DNA from 3 places in the Pseudoduganella sp. LjRoot289 genome. Region 1 is predicted to be linked to each of the others. Evidence: predicted binding sites of a transcription regulator. Region 1 holds the regulator's gene; each other region holds the start of a gene.
The links. The regulator HrcA, encoded in region 1, represses chaperone genes, less so after heat shock. The targets are predictions, from matches to a motif close to TTAGCACTCNNNNNNNNNGAGTGCTAA.
Positions count from the first base shown of each region.

Region 1 (7,594 bases):
AATCACCAGCAGCACCAGCATCACGTCCACCATGGGCGTGACGTTGATGTCGGACATCGCTTCCTTCTGCCGGTGGTGGTTGAACGCGCCGAATGCCATGCCGCTGTCCTAGGTCCCGGTCCGGCGCACCCGGTCGCCGGTGGTCAGGTAGGCGTGCAGGTCGTGCGCGAACGCGTCCAGTTCGGACAGCGTGAGCCGGTTGACGCGGTTGAAGCCATTGTAGGCCAGCACCGCCGGGATCGCCACCATCAAGCCGATGCCGGTCATGATGAGCGCTTCGCCGACCGGGCCGGCGATCTTGTCGATCTGCACCGTGCCGCCGCTCGATACGGCCGACAGCGCATGGTAGATGCCCCACACGGTGCCCAGCAGCCCGACGAAGGGCGCGGTGGAGCCGATCGACGCCAGCAAGGTCAAGCCGCTTTCCAGCTTGTTGGTGGAGCGGTGGATGGCGCCGCGCAGCACCCGCGTGACCTGCTCGGCATGGCCCATCTCGCCGGCCAGCGTGCGCTTGTGCACGATGTCCAGCTGCGCCGCGCCCTGCTGCGCGAGCGGCAGGTAGATCCGTTCCGGATCGGCCGCCGTCAGCGCGGCGACGCCGTCGCCCATGGTCGGCGCGGTCCAGAACGCGTCGACCGCGTCGGCGCTGCGCCGCACCCGCCACGAGGCGTAAGCCTTGGACAGGATGAAGTACCAGCTCACCAGCGACATCGCCAGCAGCACGTAAGCCACCGCGTGGCTCAGCGCGTCGCCCTGCGCCCAGTAGCGCGCCAGGCTGAAGTGGTTCTCCAGGTCGTCCATCGTCAGTTCAGCGACAGCACGTCATTCATGTCGTACAGGCCCACGGTCTTGTCGGCCAGGAAGCGCGCGGCGCGCAGCGAACCGTTGGCGTAGCTGACGCGGCTGCTGGACTTGTGGCTGATCTCGATGCGCTCGCCGTCCGCCGCGAACAGCACGGTGTGGTCGCCGATGATGTCGCCGCCGCGGATGGTGGCGAAGCCGATCGAGGACGGGTCGCGCGGACCGGTCACGCCTTCGCGCGCGTAGACGGCGCATTCCTTCAGGTCGCGGCCCAGCGCGTCGGCGATCACTTCGCCCATTTTCAGCGCGGTGCCGGACGGCGCGTCCACCTTGTGGCGGTGGTGCGCTTCGACGATCTCGATGTCGTAGCCCACGTTCAGGTTCTTGGCGGCCATCTGCAGCAGCTTGAGCGTGACGTTCACGCCCACGCTCATATTAGGCGCGAACACGATGGCGGTCTTCTTGGCGGCCTCGGCGATGGCGGCCTTGCCGGCCTCGTCGAAGCCGGTGGTGCCGATGACCAGTTTGATGCCGTGCTCGGCGCAATAGGCCACGTGCTCCAGCGTGCCTTCGGGGCGGGTGAAGTCGATCAGCACCTGGGCACCGGCCAGGCCCTTGGCCAGATCCGATTCGATGGCCACGCCGGCCGGCTTGCCGAGGAAGGCGGCGGCGTCCTGGCCCAGGCCGGGCGCACCCGGCACGTCCAGCGCGCCGGCCAGGCGCGCGTCGGGCGCGTTCTGCACGGCTTCCACCAGCATGCGGCCCATGCGGCCGCCGGCGCCTGCGATTGCGATGTTCAGTTCAGTCATGATGGTCCTTCTTACTTCGATTCGGTTTTAGGCTTGATGTCGATGTCGACGGCGGACGGTGCCGGCTTGTCGGTACCGGCCGGCAGCGGGTTCTGCGTACCGGGCAGGACTTTCTGCTTGTCCTGCTCCTTCAGCGCCTGCTTGGCGTTCTTGGCCGGGCCGGCGATCAGCGCGATGTATTCCTGCTCCGTCGGCAGGTTGCCGCCCTCGAAGCGGTCGACCTTGCCTTCCTTGAAGAACACCACCACGGTGCTCGAGATGGTCTCGCCATTGCCGCGCGCCAGACGGAACGGGTAGTCCCAGCGGTCGGCGTGGAAGATGTCCATCAGCAAGGGGGTGCCGAGGATGAAACGGACCTGGTCGCGCGTCATGCCCGGCTTCAGCTGCTGCAGCATTTCCTGCGAAATGAAGTTGCCCTGCTGGATGTCCGGACGGTAAGGCGAGAAGAACCACATGAACTTCTGCAACTGCGAAATGGAGCGGACCTGCGCGCCCTTGCCGGCCACGACTGCGGTGTCTTCCGCTTTCAGGTCGGCTTTTTTCTCGCCCAACGTGCTGAGTGAAGCGCAGCCGGACATGGCCAGCGCGAGGGAAACCGCGCCCGCCACCAGGGGCGTGCGGCGCTTCAAACTGTGCAATATGGACTGCGGTGTAGCCTTGGTGACGCGCATAAATGACCTCAAATCGATTGAGCGGAAGTGCCAAAACACTATATGATAAAGCACATTGTCCCACACACGAGTAAGAAACATGAGCAACAACCCAACAGACCTGAAGGCAAGCGGCCTGAAAGCGACTCTGCCGCGCCTGAAGATCCTCGACATTTTCCAGAATAGCCCGGTGCGCCACCTGACTGCGGAGGATGTCTACAAGATCCTGCTGGCGGACAATATGGATGTAGGCTTGGCAACGGTTTACCGCGTGCTGACCCAGTTCGAGCAAGCCGGCCTGCTGAACCGCAACCACTTTGAGACCGGCAAGGCCATCTTCGAACTGAACGCCGGTTCGCACCACGACCACCTGGTGTGCCTGGACTGCGGCCGCGTGGAAGAGTTCTTCGACGAGGAAATCGAGCAGCGCCAGCACAATATCGCCGAAGCGCGCGGCTTCAAGATCGCCGAGCATGCGCTGGCCATCTACGGCAATTGCGTCAAGACCGCCTGCCCGCACAAGCCCTGAGGCTGGCGGGTTAGGCGGCACGCCGTAACCCGCCGGTTCAGTGGTTGCTCAGTGCATTCGACAGCAGCTTGGCGGTGATGTCCACGATGGGTATCACCCGCTCGTAGGCCATGCGCGTCGGCCCGATCACGCCCAGGGTGCCGACAATCTTGCCGTTGGCCTCGTACGGCGCCGTCACCACGCTCATGTCGTCCATCGGCACCAGGTTCGATTCGCCGCCGATGTAGATCTGCACGCCCGACGCTTTGCTGGACACATCCAGCAACTGCATCAGCCCGGTCTTCTGCTCGAACATGTCGAACATCTGGCGCAGCGAGCTCATGTTGGACGACAAGTCGCTCACCGACAGCAGGTTGCGCTCGCCGGAGATGACCATGTCGTCGGCGCTGTCGGCCATCGCCTCGCTGCCCGCCTCGACCGCCGCCTGCATCAACCGGCCCATGTCGTTCTGCAACTGGCGCAACTCGCCCTGCATGCGCCCGCGCACTTCCTCCAGCGCCAGGCCGCTGTAATTCTGGTTGATGTAGTTGGCCGACTGGACCAGCTGGGCCGGCGTGTAGTCGACGTCGGTCAGCAGCATGCGGTTCTGCACGTCGCCCGACGGACTGACGATGACCAGCAGGATGCGCTTTTCCGACAGGCGCAGGAATTCAATCTGCTGGAACACAGACTCGCGGCGCGGCGCCATCACCACGCCGGCGAACTGGGACAGGGAGGACAGCATCTGCGCCGCGTTGGCGATCAGCTTTTGCGGCTGCTGGCTCGGCAGGCGCATGCGCGACTCGACCGAGCTTTCGTCGATGTGCTGCACCGTCAGCAGCGTGTCGACGAAGATGCGGTAGCCGCGCGGCGTGGGGATGCGGCCGGCCGAGGTGTGCGGGCTGGACACGTAGCCCATCTCCTCCAGGTCGGCCATGATGTTGCGGATGGTGGCGGGGGACAGCTCCAGCCCCGAAATCTTGGACAGCGCGCGCGAGCCCACCGGCTGGCCGTCGGCGATGTAGCGCTCAACGAGCGCCTTGAGCAGGGTTTGGGCACGGATATCGAGTTGCATTAGTTTCTGCCAAACACAAATGTTTACGGTCTTATTATGCACGCAGTCGCCGCTGCGCTGTGCATCAATCTGCCAGCTGGGTCTCCAGCCAGGCCAGAAGTTCGTCGAAGCTGCTACAGATGGCGTCCGGGACGATGCCGGCCGCCGCGGCCGCCTGCCGGGCTGCGGCGCCGCCGCGGTTCATCCATACCGCGCGCAGGCCGGCGCGCTGCGCACCCTCCACGTCCAGCCTCAGGTCGTCGCCGACATACACCGCCGCGTGCGGCGCCACGCCCAGCGCCGCGCAGGCCGCCAGGAAGATGGCCGGTTCCGGCTTGGCGCTGCCGAAATGGGCGGCCGCCAGCGACACCTGAAAATGGTGGGCCATGCCGACAACTTCAAGGTCGGCGTTGCCGTTGGTGATGGTGCCCAGCACCAGGCGCTCCTTCAGCTTGAGCAGGCCGGGCAGCACGTCGTCGTACAGCGTGACGGCGTTGCGGGCGGCGGCGAAGTGCCGCATGGCCTCGTCGAGGTGCCGCTCGTCCTCGCCCAGCTCGGCGAACGCGGCCTGCAGGCCGGCGCGGCGCAGCCTGGCCATGTCCCACTGGTAATCCGGCTGCGCCTGCAGCAAGGCCATGCGGCGCGCGCGCAGTTCGTCGATGGAAAATTGCTGCGCCACGCGCGGGGCGTGCTCGGCCAGCCAGGCGTGCAGGGTCACCTCGGCCTGGGCGATCACGGGGGCGATCGGCCACAAGGTATCGTCGAGGTCGAACAGGATGGCTTGGGGGGGCGTGCTGGGGTTCATCGCACTATTGTCGCATGGGTACGCCGGGCCGCGAAGCTCGGCGGCGACCGCGCGTGCATGTTAAATTAGCGGATTGTCCACCCGGAGCCGCACTTGCCTATCCCGCACCGCCCGCCTGCCGCCCTGCTGCCGCTGACCACCCCGATCCGCAAGCAGGCCGCCCGTCCGACTTCCTTCAACGTGATCGCGTTGCTGCCGCTGTTAGTACTGGCGGGCTGCGCCAGCCAGGCGCCCGCCCCACCGGTCCCGCCGGTCTCGCCGGTCCCGCAACCGGCACCGGCGCAGCAAACCCCGCCAGCCTCCCGGACCCAGCCGCCACCGTCCGCCCCATCCGTGCCGGCCGGGTTTGCCGCCTTCGACGCGGCTGCTTATGTCCTGCTGGGCGAAAACGGCGCCGCCGTGGCGCGCGTTGTGCTGGACGCGCCGGCTTGCCCGGCCATCACGGTGGACGGCGCCAGCCGCCCCATGGCGCTGCGCGCGGCGCCCGCCACACTGGCGCTGCGGCACAATCCCGCCAAGGGCGACGCCAAGCCGTCCGCCTTCCCGCTGCGCACCTGCGAGGCCGGGTTGCCGGCCGGCGCCGCCAGCGCCAGCGTATTGGGCCGCGCCCTGCCATTGCCGCGCGCCTTGCCGCAGCGCATCGTCGTCATCGGCGACACCGGCTGCCGCCTGAAAAAGAGCAGCAATGAATACCAGGACTGCAACGACCCGCAAGCCTATCCCTTCGCCGCCGTGGCCGCGGCGGCGGCAGCCTGGAAGCCCGACCTGGTGGTGCACGTGGGCGACTATCATTACCGCGAAGTACCTTGCCCCGATGGCAGCGCCGGCTGCGCCGGCAGCCCCTGGGGCTACGGCTGGGACGCCTGGCGCGAGGACTTCTTCCGCCCGGCCGCCGCCCTGCTGAACGCCGCGCCATGGGTGGTGGCGCGCGGCAACCACGAAAGCTGCGAGCGCGCCGGCCAAGGCTGGTGGCGCCTGCTCGATCCGCGCCCGCTGCGCACCGGGCGCGACTGCATCGACCCGGCCCGCGACCGCGACGGCAACTACAGCGATCCCTACGCCGTGCCCCTGGGCGGCGACACCCAGCTGCTGGTGGCCGACACCGCCTCCACCACCTGGAAGGGATTGAAACCGGGCGTGCCCGGCTACGAGGAATACCGCGCCACTTACCGCGGGCTCGAGGCCCTGTCGCAGCGCGCCGCCTGGAACATCGGCATCACCCACCATCCCGTCCTGGGCGTGGGGGCCGAGCTGAAGGACGGCAAGCTGGACTGGCACCTCGGCGACACCGGCCTGCAGCAGAGCTTCGGCTCGCTCAACCCGCTGCTGCTGCCGCCCGGGGTGCAAGCCATGCTGTCCGGCCACGTCCACCTGTGGCAGCAGCTGAGTTTCTCCAGCCCGCACCCGACCCAGTTCGTGGCCGGCTTCTCCGGCACCGCCGAGGACATGGCGCCGCTGCCGGCCACGCTGCCGGCCGGCATCACCCCGGCGCCGGGCGCGGTGCCCGAGCAATTCAGCAACTGGATCGGCGGTTTCGGCTTCATGGCCATGGAGCGCGGCGCGCCCGGCGAGTGGACGGTGACCGTGCACGACCGGCACGGCGCGGTAAAAAACCGCTGCCAGATCAGCGGCCGGCGTTCCGTCTGCAGCGTGACGCAAGTACAATAGCCCGTTTCGCCATGCCGAAGTCACAAGCTGTTACAAGTTGCCGCTTCTGAATGCACTAAAATAGGCGCCGATTGCGCCTACCGCAGCCGCAAGGCCCGGCCAACCCGACCCCCTAGTATCTGGAGAGTTTTATGAATAGTTTGACCTCGCGTTGCGGCGCAGCCCTGCTGATCGCCAGCGCGCTGGCCGCTTGTGGCGGCAGCGGCGGCGGCAGCCTGCCGGTAAGCGGCACCATCAATGGCATGAACGGCACGCGCACAGCCCTGGTCCTGACCAACGGCGGCAAGCGGCTGGAACTCACGACGCCGGTGAGCAGCTTCTCCTTCCCGGACCTGCTGGCGCCGGACACCGAATTCGAGGTCAAGGTCGAAAAGAGCCCGAACGGCCAGCAGTGCACCGCGAGCAATAACAAGAACAAGATCAACTATTACACCTACAGCACCACGGTCATCAACTGCATCACCGATCCGTACCCGCTGGGCGGCACCATCACCGGCCTGACCAGCAACGGCCTGGTGCTGGCGAACGGCTCGAACACGGCCGCACCGCTGGCCGGCGCCACGAAATTCACCTTCGTGTCCCAGGTGCCGAACGGCGCGCTGTTCGGCGTGACCGTGCTGTCCCAGCCTGCCGGCCAGACCTGCATCCTGACCGCCAATGCGTCCGGCATCATGCCGGTGGGCGCCAAAGAAGACATCGCCGTATCCTGCAAATAAGCCTGGAGAAATAATGAAAGCTATTCCTGTACGCACTGCCGCCGCAGCGGCCCTGTTGCTGGCGCTGAGCGCCTGCGGCGGCAAGGCCTCGTTCGACGTGGGCGGTGTCTTCGTCAATTCCCAGGGCGTTTCCCAGCCATTGGCCAATAGCGGCCTGGTGCTGAAAAACGGCAGCGACACGCTGCCGGTCGCGGTCGGCTCCACCTCGTTCAAGTTCAACAACAGCATTTCCTACGGCACCGCCTACGAGATCAGCGTGCAGACGCCGCCCAACCACATGAATTGCACAGTGGCCAACGGCAGCGGCTCGGCCGGCCACACGCAGACCATCACGGCCAGCGTGATCTGCAGCCAGAACACCTACAAGATCGGCGGCACGGTCAGCGGCATCACCGGCGACACCGTGGTCACGCTGATCAACGGCAGCCTGGGCGGCTCGGTCACCCTGAACAAGGACAGCACCAGCTACGCCTTCGCGGCCGAAGTGGCGGACGGCCAGGCGTACGGCGTGACCGTGGCGCAAGTCGAGCCGGCAGGCGCGCTGAAGTGCGTGGTGGCGAATCCGAGCGGCGTGATGAGCAAT
Region 1 covers NZ_CAXUPN020000001.1:5,136,641-5,144,234, forward strand. The annotation lists gene ACSQ8Y_RS22075 (ExbD/TolR family protein) at 1-99, opposite strand, end outside; gene ACSQ8Y_RS22080 (MotA/TolQ/ExbB proton channel family protein) at 109-801, opposite strand; gene dapB (4-hydroxy-tetrahydrodipicolinate reductase) at 804-1,610, opposite strand; gene ACSQ8Y_RS22090 (outer membrane protein assembly factor BamE) at 1,622-2,281, opposite strand; gene fur (ferric iron uptake transcriptional regulator) at 2,361-2,789, shown strand; gene hrcA (heat-inducible transcriptional repressor HrcA) at 2,827-3,843, opposite strand; gene ACSQ8Y_RS22105 (HAD family hydrolase) at 3,908-4,627, opposite strand; gene ACSQ8Y_RS22110 (metallophosphoesterase) at 4,721-6,295, shown strand; gene ACSQ8Y_RS22115 (hypothetical protein) at 6,427-7,011, shown strand; gene ACSQ8Y_RS22120 (hypothetical protein) at 7,025-7,594, shown strand, end outside.

Region 2 (7,594 bases), 620 kb from region 1:
CTCGGCATCCAGACACCGGTGCCCGATATCGCCGACGCGGCCCGCAGCTTGGGCGCGGACATCGTGGCGCTGTCGCTGTCGGCCTCGATGAATCCGCGCCAGGCGCTGGACGGCTTGAAAGAGCTGCGGGCGCGCCTGCCGGACACGGTGGAAATCTGGGCCGGCGGCCAGTGCTCGGCGCTGCGCAAGCGTCCGCCCGCCTTCGTGCGCGTGTTCCAGCTGGCCGAAATCGGCGGCGGCATCGCCGACTGGCGCGTGCGCGTGCGCAGCCAGGCGTTGCCTATCGGTTAACAAGCCAGGCGACGGCCCCCTGCCCGCGCCGGGGGGCGGCAGCCCGCGCTCTGGTAGAATACCGGCAGAATTCCCCCGTCCGGCGCCGCCGGACCTTCGCTTGAAGCCCTCTACCGCACACCCATGTTCAGCTTCTTCAAGAAAAAACCTGTCCAGCCCGAGACTCCTCCCGCCCTGCCCACCGCAGCCGCCCCTCCAGACTCCGCCACGCCTGCCGCGCCGACGGCGGCGCCTGCGCCGGCGTCGACGCGGGCGAGCGCCGCGCCTGACCATGCGCCGGTCGCATCGGTCATGCACGCGCCGCTCGCCGGCCCGTCCGCCGAACAGGACAAGCCCGGCCTGGACAAGCCGAACTGGATGGCCCGCCTGAAAGCCGGCCTGTCCAAGACCTCCGCCAATTTGTCGGTGCTGTTCGTCGGCGCCAAGATCGACGACGCACTGTACGAGGAACTGGAAGCGGCGCTGCTGATGTCGGACGCCGGCATCGACGCCACCGAATACCTGCTCGACGCGCTCAAGCGCAAGGTCAAGGAAGACAAGCTGCTCGACGCGGCGGCCGTCAAGAACGCGCTCAAGGCGCTGATGACGGAACTGCTGCTGCCGCTGCAAAAACCGTTCGAGCTGGGCCGCCACCAGCCCCTGGTGATGATGATTTCCGGCGTCAACGGCGCCGGCAAGACCACCACCATCGGCAAGCTGGCCAAGCACATGCAGGGCCACGGCCAGTCCGTGCTGCTGGCCGCCGGCGACACCTTCCGCGCCGCCGCCCGCGAGCAGCTGATGGTGTGGGGCCAGCGCAACAACGTCACCGTCATCTCGCAGGAATCGGGCGACCCGGCCGCGGTCTCCTTCGACGCGGTGCAGTCGGCCAAGGCCAAGGGCATCGACGTGGTGATGATAGACACCGCCGGCCGCCTGCCGACCCAGCTGCACCTGATGGAAGAGCTGAAAAAGGTCAAGCGCGTGCTCGGCAAGGGCCTGGCGGGCGCGCCGCACGAAACCCTGCTCGTCATCGACGGCAACACCGGCCAGAACGCGCTGGCCCAGGTGAAAGCCTTCGACGACGCACTGCAGCTGACCGGCATCATCATCACCAAGCTGGACGGCACGGCGAAAGGCGGCGTCATCGCCGCCATCGCCCGTGTGCGCCCGGTGCCGGTGTACTTCATCGGCATCGGCGAGCGCATCGAGGACTTGCAGCCGTTTAACGCCACGGAATTCGTCGAAGCCCTGCTCGGCTAAGGCTGGAGAGACCCTGTCATGATCGAATTCCAGCACGTCTCCAAACACTACTCGGCCGACGCCACCGCGCTGCGCGACGTCACGTTCACCGTCGGCAAGGGCGAACTGGTGTTCCTGGCCGGCCCGTCCGGCGCCGGCAAGTCCACGCTGCTGAAGATGATCGCCGCCATGGAGCGCCCCAGCGCCGGCAAGGTCATCGTCAACGGCCAGGACATCGGCAAGCTCAAGGCGGCCGGCGTACCCTTTCTGCGCCGCAACCTGGGCCTGATTTTCCAGGAGCAGCGCCTGCTGACCGACCGCTCCATCCTGGCCAACGTCATGATGCCGCTGATGGTGACCGGCCAGCCGCGCGCGCAAGCCGAACAGCGCGCGCGCGCCGCGCTCGACAAGGTGGGCCTGGCCGAGCGCGCCAACGCCATGCCGCTGGCCCTGTCCGGCGGCGAACAGCAGCGCGTGTCGATCGCGCGCGCCATCGTCAACCGGCCGCAGATCATCCTGGCCGACGAGCCGACCGCCAACCTGGACCGCGCCAGCGCCGAACGGGTGCTGGACGCGCTGCGCGCCTTCCACTCGGTGGGCGTGACCTGTCTGATCTCCACGCACGACGAGCTGGTGCTCGAAGGCGCCGCGCGCGTGATCCATTTGAAGCAAGGCCAGCTGCTCAGCAACAGCGCCGCGCCGGAACCGGAGGTGGCGGCATGAGCAACTGGTTGCGTCAACACGGCTTCGCGCTGGGCGCGGCGCTGGTGCACCTGCGCAAGGCGCCGGGCAGCTTCCTGTTCAACATCCTGGTGGTGGCCATCGCCCTGGCCCTGCCCTTCATGGGCCTGACCCTGCTCGACAATGTGCGGCCCCTGTCCGAGCAGCTGTCGGTCGATCCCGAGATCAGCCTGTTCATGAAGCAGGACGTGGCGCGCGAACAAGCCGCCGGGCTGGCCACGCCGCTGCGCGAGATGATGAAGGACGCCAAGATCATCTTCGTGCCGCGCGAAAAGGCGCTGGACAACCTGAAAGGCAAGAGCGGCCTGTCCGACGTGCTGGCCACCCTGGGCGAGAACCCGCTGCCGGACAGCTACATCGTCAAGCTCGACGCCTTCCGCAGCGCCGCCGCCGGTGTCGACGTCGACCAGCTGGCCGAACGCATGCGCAGCCTGCCCGGCGTGGACACGGTGCAGATCGATTCGGCTTGGGTCAAGCGCCTGGCCGCGCTGATCGGCGTGCTCAAGCTGGCCCTGCTGCTGCTGGCCGCGACCCTGGGCACGGTGGTGGTGGCCGTGGTATTCAACACCATCCGCCTGCAGGTATTGACGCAGCGCGAGGAAATCCTGGTGTCCAAGCTGATCGGCGCCACCGACACCTTCATCCACCGCCCGTTTTACTACACGGGGGCCCTGCTCGGCCTGTGCGCCGGCGGCGTCGCGCTGGGCGCGGTCGCGCTGGCGCTGCGCCCGCTCAACACGGCCATCGCCGAATTCGCCCGCCTGTACGCCTCCGAATTCCAGCTGGCGCCCATGGAACCGCTGCAAATGGCCGGCCTGCTGGCCGTCTCCGCCGCGCTCGGCCTGGCCGGCGCCCTGCTGTCCGTGCAGCGTCACCTGGCACGCCTCAATTAAGCCAGGGCGGCGGGCCTGCACGGCCCGCCGATCCCGCCGCTGCGTGCGTTCACGCACAGTTCCGCCCCTCCCCCTCGGCTATGCTGACCGCGTTGATGCACCGCAAAGTTCGTGCGGTTTAAGCGCCTTTGCAAAAAACCATCGACTAGAATCGGCCCATAGCATTATCGCTATCAGGGTCATTGCGACTGGCGATTGGCACTCTCCCAATGAGAGTGCTAATATATGGCCAACAGCCACTTCCGCCCATGCCTTACGGAAATATTAAGCGTGGTTTAAGAAGTGTCACGCAAGATGCATTGATCCGAAACACTCCGTTTTCGAGCGAGGAATTAAAATGACGATGATGACCGCACCTGCCGCATTGGTACCAGCCAGTAAAAATGCCCTGGGATTGGGATTCACTGGCAACCTGGGCAATCTGGACGCCTACATTTCGGCGGTCAACCGCCTGCCTATGCTCACGCCCGACGAAGAAAAGCGCCTGGGCCGCAGTCTCAAGGAAAACAACGACCTGGGCGCCGCGCAGGAGCTGGTGCTGTCGCACCTGCGCCTGGTGGTGTCGATCGCGCGCGGCTATCTGGGCTACGGCCTGCCGCACGCCGACCTGATCCAGGAAGGCAATATCGGCCTGATGAAGGCGGTCAAGCGTTTCGACGCCGACCAGGGTGTGCGCCTGGTGTCCTATGCCATGCACTGGATCAAGGCCGAGATCCACGAATACATCCTGAAGAACTGGCGCCTGGTCAAAGTGGCCACCACCAAGGCCCAGCGCAAGCTGTTCTTCAACCTGCGCAGCCACAAGACCGGCCTGGACGCGATGTCGCCGGCCCAGATCGACAACCTGGCCAAGCTGCTCGACGTCAAGCGCGAAGAAGTGATTGAAATGGAAACGCGCTTGAGCGGCCGCGACATCGCGCTCGAATCGCCGACCGACGACGAGGACGACAAGTTCGCCCCCATCGCCTACCTGTCGTCCGAGCAGAGCGAGCCGACCCGGGTGCTGGAAGCCGAGCAAGTGACGCGGCTGCATTCCGAAGGCCTGGAAACGGCCTTGGGCAAGCTCGATGCGCGTTCGCGCCGCATCGTCGAAGCGCGCTGGCTGGCCAACGACGACGGCTCCGGCGCCACGCTGCACACGCTGGCCGACGAATTCGGCGTCTCCGCCGAGCGCATCCGCCAGATCGAATCGGCCGCCCTGAAGAAAATGAAAGGCGCACTCGCCGCCTACGTGTAAGGTTCACCCGCGTACGAGACGTACGAAAAAGGGAAAAAGGGGCCAGGGTCAAATATTAATGAACGCGCGTTCTTTAATATTTGACCCTGGCCCCTTTTCACGTTTTCACGCGTGCGCCACGTGCGATGTATTTTAGCTAATATTTTCATCCGTCAGGCCTCACCGGCCAGCCAGGAGAATCTATGCAGCCCAAAATTATCACCCTGCTCACCACCTTCGCCGGTTTCGGCATAGTGGCCGCGTGCAGCGTCGCCGGCCAGAGCGGCAGCGGCGAACAGCCGGCTCCGGCAAGCCCGCAGCGCACCAGCGCCACCTACACCTTGTCGGCCGGCCAGAGCGTCGCGCTGACGCCGACCGCCAGCCTGAAACTGGAGCGCGTCAACGACAGCCGCTGCAAGACCGGCGCGGTGTGCGTGTGGGAAGGCTATATCAGCTACAGCTTCGTACTCACGAACAACGGCAACAGCAGCAGCTTCGTGCTGTCCGAAAAAATGCCGGGCGCAGCCAATACCATCACCCAGCAGGGTTTGCGCTTCACCCTCGCCGGCGTGGAACCGGCCGAGCCGCCTGCGTTAAATGCTCCGGCGCCAACTTATCGGGTAAGCTTGCGGGTGGATATTTCCTAGCCACCACTGGCCGCGACTGGCCATGCCACCCGATAGAGAGCCCATGACCTCGTCTCCCCGCCGCGCCCTCCCTTCCCTGCTTGTCTCCACCATCGTCATTAGCGCCGCATGCGCGCCGGGCGCCTGGGCCAAAAGCCCGGTAGCGACCGGCACCGGCGGCGCGGTCGCCACCATCAGCGAACAGGCGTCCCAGTCGGCGCTCGCCATCCTGAACCAGGGCGGCAACGCGGTCGACGCGGCGGTTGCCGCGGCGGCGACGCTGGGCGTGACCGATCCGTTCAGCTGCGGCATCGGCGGCGGCGGCTTCATGATGATCTACCTGGCCAAGGACAAGCGCGTCATCACCATCGACCACCGCGAGATGGCGCCGGCCAATTTCAAGCCATCCGTGTTCCAGCAGGACGGCAAGGAGCTCAACTTCGACGAGGTGCTGGCGAGCGGCATGTCGGTCGGCGTGCCGGGCACGGTGCGCGGCTGGCATGAGGCGCTGGACCGCTACGGCTCGATGTCGCTCAGGCAAGTACTGCAGCCGGCGATCAAGGTAGCGGCGGACGGTTTCAAGGTGAACGCGAATTTTTCGCGCCTGGTCGCCTCCAACGAGCGCAAGTTCCAGCTGTTTCCCGCCACGGCCAAGCTCTATCTGAAGGACGGCAAGGCGCTGCCGGAAGGCAGCCTGCTGCGCAATCCGGACCTGGCCAAGGCTTACCGCGAACTGGGCGCGGGCGGCATCAAGGTTTTCTACGAAGGCAAGATCGCACGCGCCATGGTCGATGCGGTCAACCATCCGGGCGCCAAGGTGCGCGCCGGCGCCATGACGATGGCCGACCTGGCCAACTACGAGGCGCGCATCCGCCAGCCGCTGCGCTCGACCTACCGCGGCTACGAGCTCTACGGCATGCCCCTGCCCAGCAGCGGCGGCGTGGCGGTGGCCGAGGCGCTCAATATCCTGGAAGGCTACGACCTGAAGGCCATGCCGCGCGACAAGGTCGAGCACCTCTACCTGGAAGCGAGCCGCATCGCCTTCGCCGACCGCAACGCCTACCTGGCCGACCCCGAGTATCTGGAAGCGCCGGTGCAAGGCCTGCTGAGCAAGGACTACGCCGCGCGGCGGCGCGAGCAGATCAACCCGCAGCGCGCGGCCTCGCACGCGGCGGCGGGCGACCCCTATCCCTTCCAGGACGACCAGAGCGTGCCGCTGCGCCCTGCCGCCGCCAAACTGCTGGCCGAAGGCGCGCACACCACGCACCTGACCGTGTCCGACAAGGAAGGCAACATCGTTTCCTACACCTTCACCATCGAAAGCTGGGGCGGCAGCGGCATCACGGTGCCCGGCTATGGCTTCCTGCTGAACAACGAGATGACCGACTTCGATTTCAGCGGCCCGCATCCCAATGTGCCGGAAGCGGGCAAGCGGCCGCGCAGCAGCATGTCGCCGACGCTGGCGTTCAAAGGCGGCAAGCCTGCCTTCTCGATCGGCAGCCCGGGCGGCGCCACCATCATCACCACGGTGCTGCAGACCATCGTCAACCACGTCGACCTCGGCATGACGATGGACCAGGCGGTGGACGCGCCGCGCCTGTCCGAGCGCAACGGCGCGGCCACCGACATCGAACCCGGCTACGCCGCCACGGGCGCCGCCCAGTCCCTCGAAAGCTACGGCCAGCGCTGGGGCGGCACGCCACGAGAAATAGGCGCCGCCAACGCCCTGCTGTTCAACGCCGACGGCACGGTGACGGCAGTCAGCGAAGGCAAACGCCACGGCACCGGCAGCGCGCTGGTCCAGAAAAAAGCCCACTAGATCAAACCTGGGGTCAGGCCTGCAAAACTGTATTTTTCAGCCTCAGCCCTGACACCCGCTGCATGCAAACTGCACGAATGCAGGCCTGACCCCAAGAGTGGGGTCAGGCCTGCATTCGTGCATTGCGATGAGTTATTTGTGGCGGTGGCGGCTGTCGGCGGGGGCTTGGGCGCGCTCTTGCAAGCCGTAGTCGCGAACGACGCCGGCAATGCGCAGGCGATAGTCTTCGAAGATGGCGGCGCGGCCGGCTGACTGCGCTGCGCGGTGCGCTTCCAGTTGCCGCCATTGCGCGATCGCGTCCTCGTCACGGAAGAAGGACAACGACAGCAGCTTGCCCGGCTGGCTCAGGCTTGCGAAACGCTCGATGGAAATGAAGCCGTCCACCTGCTCCAGCAAGGGTCTCAGACTGGCGGCAATGTCGAGGTATTCCTGCTTCAGTTCGGCCTTGGGCCACACTTCAAAAATCACGGCTATCATGCGCTCTCCTGTTCTGCGATGAATTCGGGGATGCGCGCGTTCACGGACGGCCGGTAGCACCAGGCCAGCGCTGCGGGCGCGCCGTTCCGCAGCAACACCTCAATCGCGGCGGCGGCAATGGTTTGCGCCAGTGCCTGGCCGGGACAAGCGTGCATCCCATGGCCAAAGCCGAGCGGTGCATCCTGGCTCTTCCCGTGCGCGGACGGGCCGCAGCGTGCCGCAGCAAGCAGCACCAGTATCGCCTGCCCCGCCTCGATCTTCACTCCGTCGATGTCGATGGCTTGTGCCGTGTAGCGGCGTGTGTTCTGGA
Region 2 covers NZ_CAXUPN020000001.1:4,518,509-4,526,102, forward strand. The annotation lists gene ACSQ8Y_RS19260 (MerR family transcriptional regulator) at 1-291, shown strand, start outside; gene ftsY (signal recognition particle-docking protein FtsY) at 415-1,533, shown strand; gene ACSQ8Y_RS19270 (cell division ATP-binding protein FtsE) at 1,552-2,235, shown strand; gene ftsX (permease-like cell division protein FtsX) at 2,232-3,146, shown strand; gene rpoH (RNA polymerase sigma factor RpoH) at 3,490-4,383, shown strand; gene ACSQ8Y_RS19285 (hypothetical protein) at 4,566-5,009, shown strand; gene ggt (gamma-glutamyltransferase) at 5,053-6,807, shown strand; gene ACSQ8Y_RS19295 (antibiotic biosynthesis monooxygenase family protein) at 6,940-7,284, opposite strand; gene ACSQ8Y_RS19300 (cytochrome P450) at 7,281-7,594, opposite strand, start outside.
Region 2: rpoH (RNA polymerase sigma factor RpoH) is a predicted target of HrcA. The motif match lies at 3,342-3,368, and genes of this name have one in related genera.

Region 3 (7,594 bases), 5.1 Mb from region 1:
GTTGGCGCCGCCGGCGGCGGTGATGGTGTCGCTGCCGCCGCCTGTGTCGATCACGTTGGCGCCGCCGCTGGCGTTCACCTTGTCGTTGCCGCCGCCGGTGGTCAGCACATTGGCCGCGCCGTTGAGCGTGACGTCGTTGGCGCCGCCAGTGTCGTTGATGATGTTGGCGCCGCCGTTGGCCGCGATCGTGTCGTTGCCGCCACCGGTCCACAGCTGGTTGGACGCGCCGCCCAGCGTGACGCGGTTGTCGCCGTCGCCCGCGCGCACCTGGTTGGCGGCGCCGTTGGCGGTGATGCTGTCGCTGCCGCCGGCGGCGGTGATTTTGTTGTTTCCGCCTTCTGCGCGCACGGTGTTGTTGCCGTCGCCCGCGTCAATCACGTTGCTGGCCGCCTTGACCGTGATGCTGTCGTTGCCGCCGTAGGTCTTGATGACGTTGCTCGCGCCGTCGGCCGTCACCGTGTCGGCGCCGTTACCCGTGTTGACGACGTTGGACGCGCCGCCCGCAGTGACGGTATTGTTGCCGTTGCCCAGGTCGATGTCGTTCCAGCCGCCGTTGGCGCTCACGCGGTCGTCGCCGGCGCCGGCGTCGATCTCGTTGTAGGCGCTGTTGACAGTGAGCGTGTTGTTGCCCTCGCCCAGGTCGACGTCGGCCGCCGCGCCGGCCGCCACGGTCACGCTGTCGTTGCCGTTGCCGCCGAAGATCTTGTTGTAGACGCCCACGTCGACGCGGATGGTGTCGTCGCCGTTGCCGCCGTCGATCTTGTTGTAGCCGCCTACCTTGACGGTGATGGTGTCGTTGCCGTCGTCGCCGTACAGGTTGTTGTAGGCGCCGGCCGTGACGGTGATGTTGTCGTTGCCGCCCTCGCCGTGGATGATGTTGGCGCCGATGGAGGACGCCGTATACGTGTCGTTGCCGCCGCCCAGGTTCTTCTTGGTGTAGCCCAGTTCGCTTACCTTTTTAGCGATCGCGTTGACGTCGTCGCCGATTTCCTCGAACGCGTCGCCAATGCCGCCCAGGTCCCCGCCGATGTCCTTCACCGTGTCGCCGACCTTGTCGACCAACTTAGTGACCGGTTTGACAACATTCTTCTTGATCCAGCTGCCGATGCCCATGTGTGTTCCCTTGTGTGGATAGATACCTTTCCATTGAAACAATTCAATATGACGGAAAGACACACATTTCGATTACGGTGTTGTAATCCGCGCAATTGACGGACAGGCCCGCCAGCCCGGACAATGGCGGGTTGAGAGCCGGAAATTGAAAGCATGAAAGCATTACTCGTCGAAGATGAACAACGTATCGCCAGCTTTGTCTGCGCGGGCCTGCGCGAGCACGGCTTCCTGGTCGACCATTGCGAAGAAGGCAACCTGGGCTACGACTACGCGCTGTCGCGCGAGTACGACGTGGTGCTGCTGGACGTAATGGTGCCCGGCCGCGACGGCCTGGCCATCCTGAAGGCGATGCGGCGCGAGGGCAGCAACACGCCCGTCATCCTGCTGACCGCGCGCAACGAACTGGACGACCGCCTGATGGGCTTGAACCTGGGCGCCGACGACTACCTGGCCAAGCCCTTCTATGTGGAGGAACTGATCGCGCGCATCCACGCCCTGCTGCGGCGTGTCAGCGGCGAGCGGCAAAACGTGCTGCTGCTGGGGCCCGTCAAGCTGGACCGCATCACCCGCGTGGCCGAGGTCGAAGGCCGCGCCGTCGAGCTGACCAGCCGCGAATTCAACCTGCTCGAATACCTGATGCGCTCGCCCGGCCGGGTCTACACCCGCACCCAGATCCTGGAGCACGTGTGGGGCTACGACTTCGAACCGCAAACCAATATGGTGGACGTGTGCATCCAGCGCCTGCGCAAGAAGCTGGAACTGCCGGAGTGCGCCGCGATCGAAGCGGTGCGCGGCGTCGGCTACCGCCTGCGCAAGCCGGACGGCGCGGCGTGAAGCAAGCCGCAGGCGCGCGCAGGGCGTTGCCGCGCCTGCCCCGCCTCCGCTCCTTCCGGCTGCGCGTGGCGCTCGTTTCCACGCTCACCGCGCTGGCCGCCATCACCGCCTTGTATATAGCCGCCAGCGTCACCATCGTCTCGCGCCGCGCCGCCATCATCGACCGCATGCTGTCGGCCCAGCTGTCCGGGCCGATGCTGCAAACCGCGCCGCAAGCGCCGTGGTCGGCGGTGGACGCCCAGCTCAACGCCAATTTCAGCGGTTTCGCACCGGCCGGCACCACCGAGGGTTACGCCATCCTGCGCGTGGTGCACGCCGACGGCAGCGAACTGTACCGCAGCAGCAACTGGCCGCGCGAGCTGGTGAAGGCGACGCAGCCCGCGCAGGCGGCGCAGCCCGCACCGGCGGCGCACGCCTTGCACACGACTGGCGCCTCGCCCCTGTCGGCCCCCGCCCCTTCCGGCCAGCCGGCAACGCCGCAGGCGGCCCTGGCCGCCGCCACGCTCCAGACGGTGGACGGTGCCGGACAAAGCTGGCGCATCGGCAGCACCGGCAACGGCCCGCTGACGGTGTGGGTGGGCGTCAACCGCAGCCTGTCCAACGCCCAGGTGCGCGCCAGCCTGGGCCGCTTCGGCGCCGCCGTGGTGGGACTGGTCGCGCTGATCGGCCTGCTCTCCTGGTACCTGGCCGGCCGCGCCATGCGCCCCATCGAACACCTGACCGGCGTCATCGTGCGCGTCAACGCGGCCGACCTCGGCCAGCGCGTCTCGGCCGCAGAGGAAGACCGCGAATTCGCCCAGCTGGTCATCGTCTTCAACGCCATGCTGGACCGCCTCGAACGCAGCTTCATGCAAGCGGCCCGCTTTTCCGGCGACGCCGCCCACGAGCTGAAAACCCCGCTGACCATCCTGCAAGGCGAACTGGAACGCAGCTTTGCCCGCGCCGAGGGCGATCCGGCGCTGGAGCAAGGCCTGGCCAATATGCTTGACGAGGTGCGCCGCCTGGACAGCATCGTCAAAAAACTGCTGCTGCTCGCGCGCGCCGACGCCGGCCAGCTGGCCATCCCCCTGTGCCCGGTGGACCTGCGCCCCATGCTGGACGGACTGGCCGAGGACATCGAACTGATGGACGACAGCCGCCCGGTCCGGCTGCAACTCCCGTCCGGCATCCCTGTGCGCGGCGACGCCGACCTGCTGCGCCAAGTGCTGCACAACCTTGTCAGCAATGCCATCAAATACGGCATTCCCGGCGGCTGGATCGCCCTGGCGGCGCGCGCCGGCGACGGAAACTGGCAAATCGACATCAGCAACGCCTCGGACGGCATCCCGTCCGAACACTGGGACCGCCTGTTCGACCGTTTCTACCGCGCCGACCACGCCCACAACCGCCGCGTCCCGGGCGTAGGCCTTGGTCTGGCGCTGGCGCGCGACATCGTGCAAGCCCACGGCGGCGCCCTGCACCTGGCCGACGGCGGCCCCGGACAAGTGCGGTTTCGCCTCACCCTGCCCGCCGTTTCTTAGCCTTTTATCCAAATAAGTTCATGCCTGTCTTGAAATAGGGCATAACCGTCCCTATAATTGGCACTCGTTAGCCGAGAGTGCTAACAAGAATTCTGAGGTTTCGCTGAGGCAACAAGCTTACCGGACCTCATCAGCACGACAACCATTGATAAAGGAGTTTTGTATGAACCTTCGCCCTTTGCACGATCGCGTCATCGTCAAACGTCTCGACCAGGAAACCAAAACCGCATCCGGCCTGATCATCCCTGACGCAGCCGCCGAAAAACCAGACCAGGGCGAAGTCCTGGCTGTTGGCAATGGCAAAGTGCTGGAAGACGGCAAAGTACGTCCACTGGAAGTCAAAGTCGGCGACCGCGTCCTGTTCGGCAAATACTCCGGCCAAGCTGTCAAAGTCGACGGCGACGAGCTGCTGGTGATGCGCGAAGAAGACATCATGGCCGTTGTTAACAAATAATTTCAGGAGAATTCGAACATGGCAGCTAAAGACGTAGTATTCGGCGACGCAGCGCGCGCCAAGATGGTTGAAGGCGTGAACATCCTCGCCAACGCAGTCAAAGTCACCCTGGGCCCGAAAGGCCGCAACGTGGTGCTGGAGCGCTCCTTCGGCGCCCCAACCGTCACCAAGGACGGCGTGTCGGTCGCTAAAGAGATCGAACTGAAAGACAAGCTGATGAACATGGGCGCGCAGATGGTCAAGGAAGTTGCTTCCAAGACCAGCGACAACGCCGGCGACGGTACCACCACCGCGACCGTGCTGGCCCAGGCCATCGTCCGCGAAGGCATGAAGTTCGTTGCCGCCGGCATGAACCCGATGGACCTGAAGCGCGGCATCGACAAGGCAGTCGCTGCCACCGTCGAGCAGATCGCCATCCTGGCCCGTCCATGCACCACCACCAAAGAAATCGCCCAGGTTGGCGCGATCTCGGCGAACTCGGACTACTCGATCGGCGAGCGCATCGCTGAAGCGATGGAAAAAGTCGGCAAAGAAGGCGTCATCACCGTGGAAGACGGCAAGTCGCTGAACGACGAGCTGGACATCGTTGAAGGTATGCAGTTCGACCGCGGCTACCTGTCGCCATACTTCATCAACAACCAGGAAAAGCAAGTTGCCATCCTGGACAATCCATTCGTGCTGCTGTGCGACAAGAAAATCTCCAACATCCGTGACCTGCTGCCGGTACTGGAACAAGTTGCAAAAGCTGGCCGTCCACTGCTGATCATCGCGGAAGACATCGAAGGCGAAGCGCTGGCGACCCTGGTTGTGAACAACATCCGCGGCATCCTGAAAACCTGCGCAGTGAAAGCCCCAGGCTTCGGCGACCGCCGCAAAGCCATGCTGGAAGACATCGCTGTCCTGACCGGCGGCCAGGTTGTTGCTGAAGAAATCGGCCTGACCCTGGAAAAGATCACCCTGGCCGAACTGGGCCAAGCCAAGCGTATCGAAGTCGGCAAGGAAAACACCATCGTCATCGACGGTGCCGGCGACGGTTCGAACATCGAAGCGCGCGTCAAGCAGATCCGCGTGCAGATCGAAGAAGCGACCTCGGACTACGACCGTGAAAAACTGCAAGAGCGCGTAGCCAAGCTGGCTGGCGGCGTTGCCGTGATCAAAGTCGGTGCAGCCACCGAAGTTGAAATGAAAGAAAAGAAAGCCCGCGTGGAAGACGCGCTGCACGCAACCCGCGCAGCCGTGGAAGAAGGCATTGTGCCAGGCGGCGGCGTAGCCCTGCTGCGCGCCCGTTCGCAGCTGACCGTCAAAGGCGACAATCCTGACCAGGAAGCTGGCATCAAGATCGTTCTGCGCGCGATGGAAGAGCCGCTGCGCATGATCGTGCAAAACGCCGGCGAAGAAGCATCGGTCGTCGTTGCAGCAGTGTTGGCCGGTTCGGGCAACTACGGCTACAACGCAGCCAACGGCACCTACGGCGACATGGTCGAAATGGGCGTTCTGGATCCAGCCAAGGTAACCCGTTCGGCCCTGCAAAACGCAGCGTCGATCGCCAGCCTGATGCTGACCACCGACTGCATGGTTGCTGAAATCACCGAAGACAAGCCAGCCGGCGGCATGGGCGGCATGGGTGGTATGGGCGGCATGGGCGGCATGGACGGCATGATGTAACAGCCGGTCGCGCCGAACCGTTCCGGTTCAACGCTGAAAAGCCCGCAAGGTTCGCGCCTTGCGGGCTTTTTTATTACCTTCTCGCGTTAAGGCCCCTGATCGCCTGCCTCACCGCCATCCATCCGAGTTTCAAAACCACAAGTTGCTGAGGGCCGGCGCTTGGTTTAGTATGGCCGCAACTTTTCTCTTCTATGACAAGGCTGCATCCTCATGTCTTCGCGCTCCTCTTCTTCTAAAACCGCCGCAGTCGCCGGAACGCTGGCTGGACTGCTGGCGGCTGGCCTGGGCGCCTATTACCTGTATTCGGTGAAGCAGGAGCAACAGCCGGCCAGGGTGGCGACCGTCGCCAGCGCGGGCAGCGTGGCGCTGAAGGATGGTATTGCGCCAGCCGCCAAACAGGGCGCTGCGCTGAGCCGCGAGCAGGCGGTGGCGGCGCTGATGGCGCTGCCGGAACTGAAGGCATGGTCGACCAAGATCGAGAAGGAATCCCAGGGCAAGGCGCATGGCGCGCTGATCGAATACGACGCGCAGCTGCGCGCCGTGAACGGCAAGCAGTATTACCAGCTCAGCTTCGTGGAGAACAGCAGCGACTCGGCGCGGCGCTGGGAGAGCTTCCTGGTCGCGCAGTCTGATGGGGAAATCCTGGTCGATGACGACGAGGATAACCAGTTGCTGCCGCTGGAGCAGTGGCGCAAGGAGAAGCGGCCGTTATTGAGGAATGGGCCGGGGGAGTAAGGGCAGGCTCAGCATGGATTCCCGCTTTCGCAGCGGTCCGCCGATGCGGAATGACACAGCCTTGTCATTCCGCATCGGTGGACTGCAGCGCAGGCGGGACGGTCGGCCGACGCGGTCCATGCCCCATCTATGCAGCCGTTCGCTCCACGCTCTGCACCATGGCCGGTGCGCTCTGCACGCGGCCTACCCACCAGATCGTAAACAGGGTGATGCCGGCGGCGAACAGGCCGTTGTTGCCGTAGCCGGCGATATGCCCGGCTGCGTCCGTGCTCAGACCTAGCCCGCCCAGCAAGGCGCCCAGCCCCGTGCCGATCTGCTGCATCGCGGAATTCGCGCTCAGGAAGGCGCCCCGGCGCGATGGCTCGGGCACAGTCGTCATCAAGGCCTGCAGCGGTATGCCGCGCCCAGAGATCGCCACCATGAAGAAGGGGAAAATCAGGATGATCCCGTACAGCGGCATCTGCGGCAAGTGCGTGATCAGCAGCAGCGGCAATATCGAAATCGCGGCCATGATGCGGTACACGCGCTGCTTGCCCGCCCTGTCCGACCAGCCGCCTATCACGCGCGCGGTAAACAGTGTGGTCAGCCCGCCGCCCAGGTAGATCCACGTGATCTCGGCCGGCTGCACGCCGTGGTTACCCACCAGCACCGGCGAGATGAACGGGATTACCATCATGCTCGCGAGCATGGTCAGCCCCGTCAGCAGGAAGGCTTTCAGATGCGCAGGCACACGGAAGATGGCGAGCAGCTCTGGCAGCACGGCAGCCACCGGCACCGGCGCGGCCTGGATGTGCGCCGTCATCGACGGCAGCACGCGCAATGCCAGCAGCCAGATGACCAATGAGAACCCGACCAGCAGATAGAAGGCCGACTGCCAGCCAAAGTGGGCCGCCATCATCACGCCGCCCGGCACGCCCGCGATCGCGGCCAGGCTGAACGAGGTCATGACGATGCCGGTGGCCGCGCCGCGCCGGTTGGCCGGTATCAGGTCGCTGATGATGGCCATGCCGATCGCGCCGAGCACGCCGCCGGTCAGGCCGGCGAAAGCCCGCGACAGCACCAGCACGTGGAAATTGGGTGCCAGCGCGCACGCCAGGTTCGACAGGCTGAACAGGAAGAACATCGCCAGCAGCAGGCGCTTGCGGTCGAAGCGGTCGATATAGGTCATGGCCAGCAGGCCGGACAGGCCGGCGCACCAGGCGTAAGCCGACACCGCGCCCGACACGGCGGCGGGCGTGATGGAGAACGCTTGCATCAGCTGCGGCGCCAGCGG
Region 3 covers NZ_CAXUPN020000001.1:9,996-17,589, reverse strand. The annotation lists gene ACSQ8Y_RS00075 (beta strand repeat-containing protein) at 1-1,113, opposite strand, end outside; gene ACSQ8Y_RS00070 (response regulator transcription factor) at 1,267-1,947, shown strand; gene ACSQ8Y_RS00065 (ATP-binding protein) at 1,944-3,467, shown strand; gene groES (co-chaperone GroES) at 3,631-3,921, shown strand; gene groL (chaperonin GroEL) at 3,940-5,586, shown strand; gene ACSQ8Y_RS00050 (hypothetical protein) at 5,797-6,321, shown strand; gene ACSQ8Y_RS00045 (MFS transporter) at 6,449-7,594, opposite strand, start outside.
Region 3: groES (co-chaperone GroES) is a predicted target of HrcA. The motif match lies at 3,525-3,551, and genes of this name have one in related genera.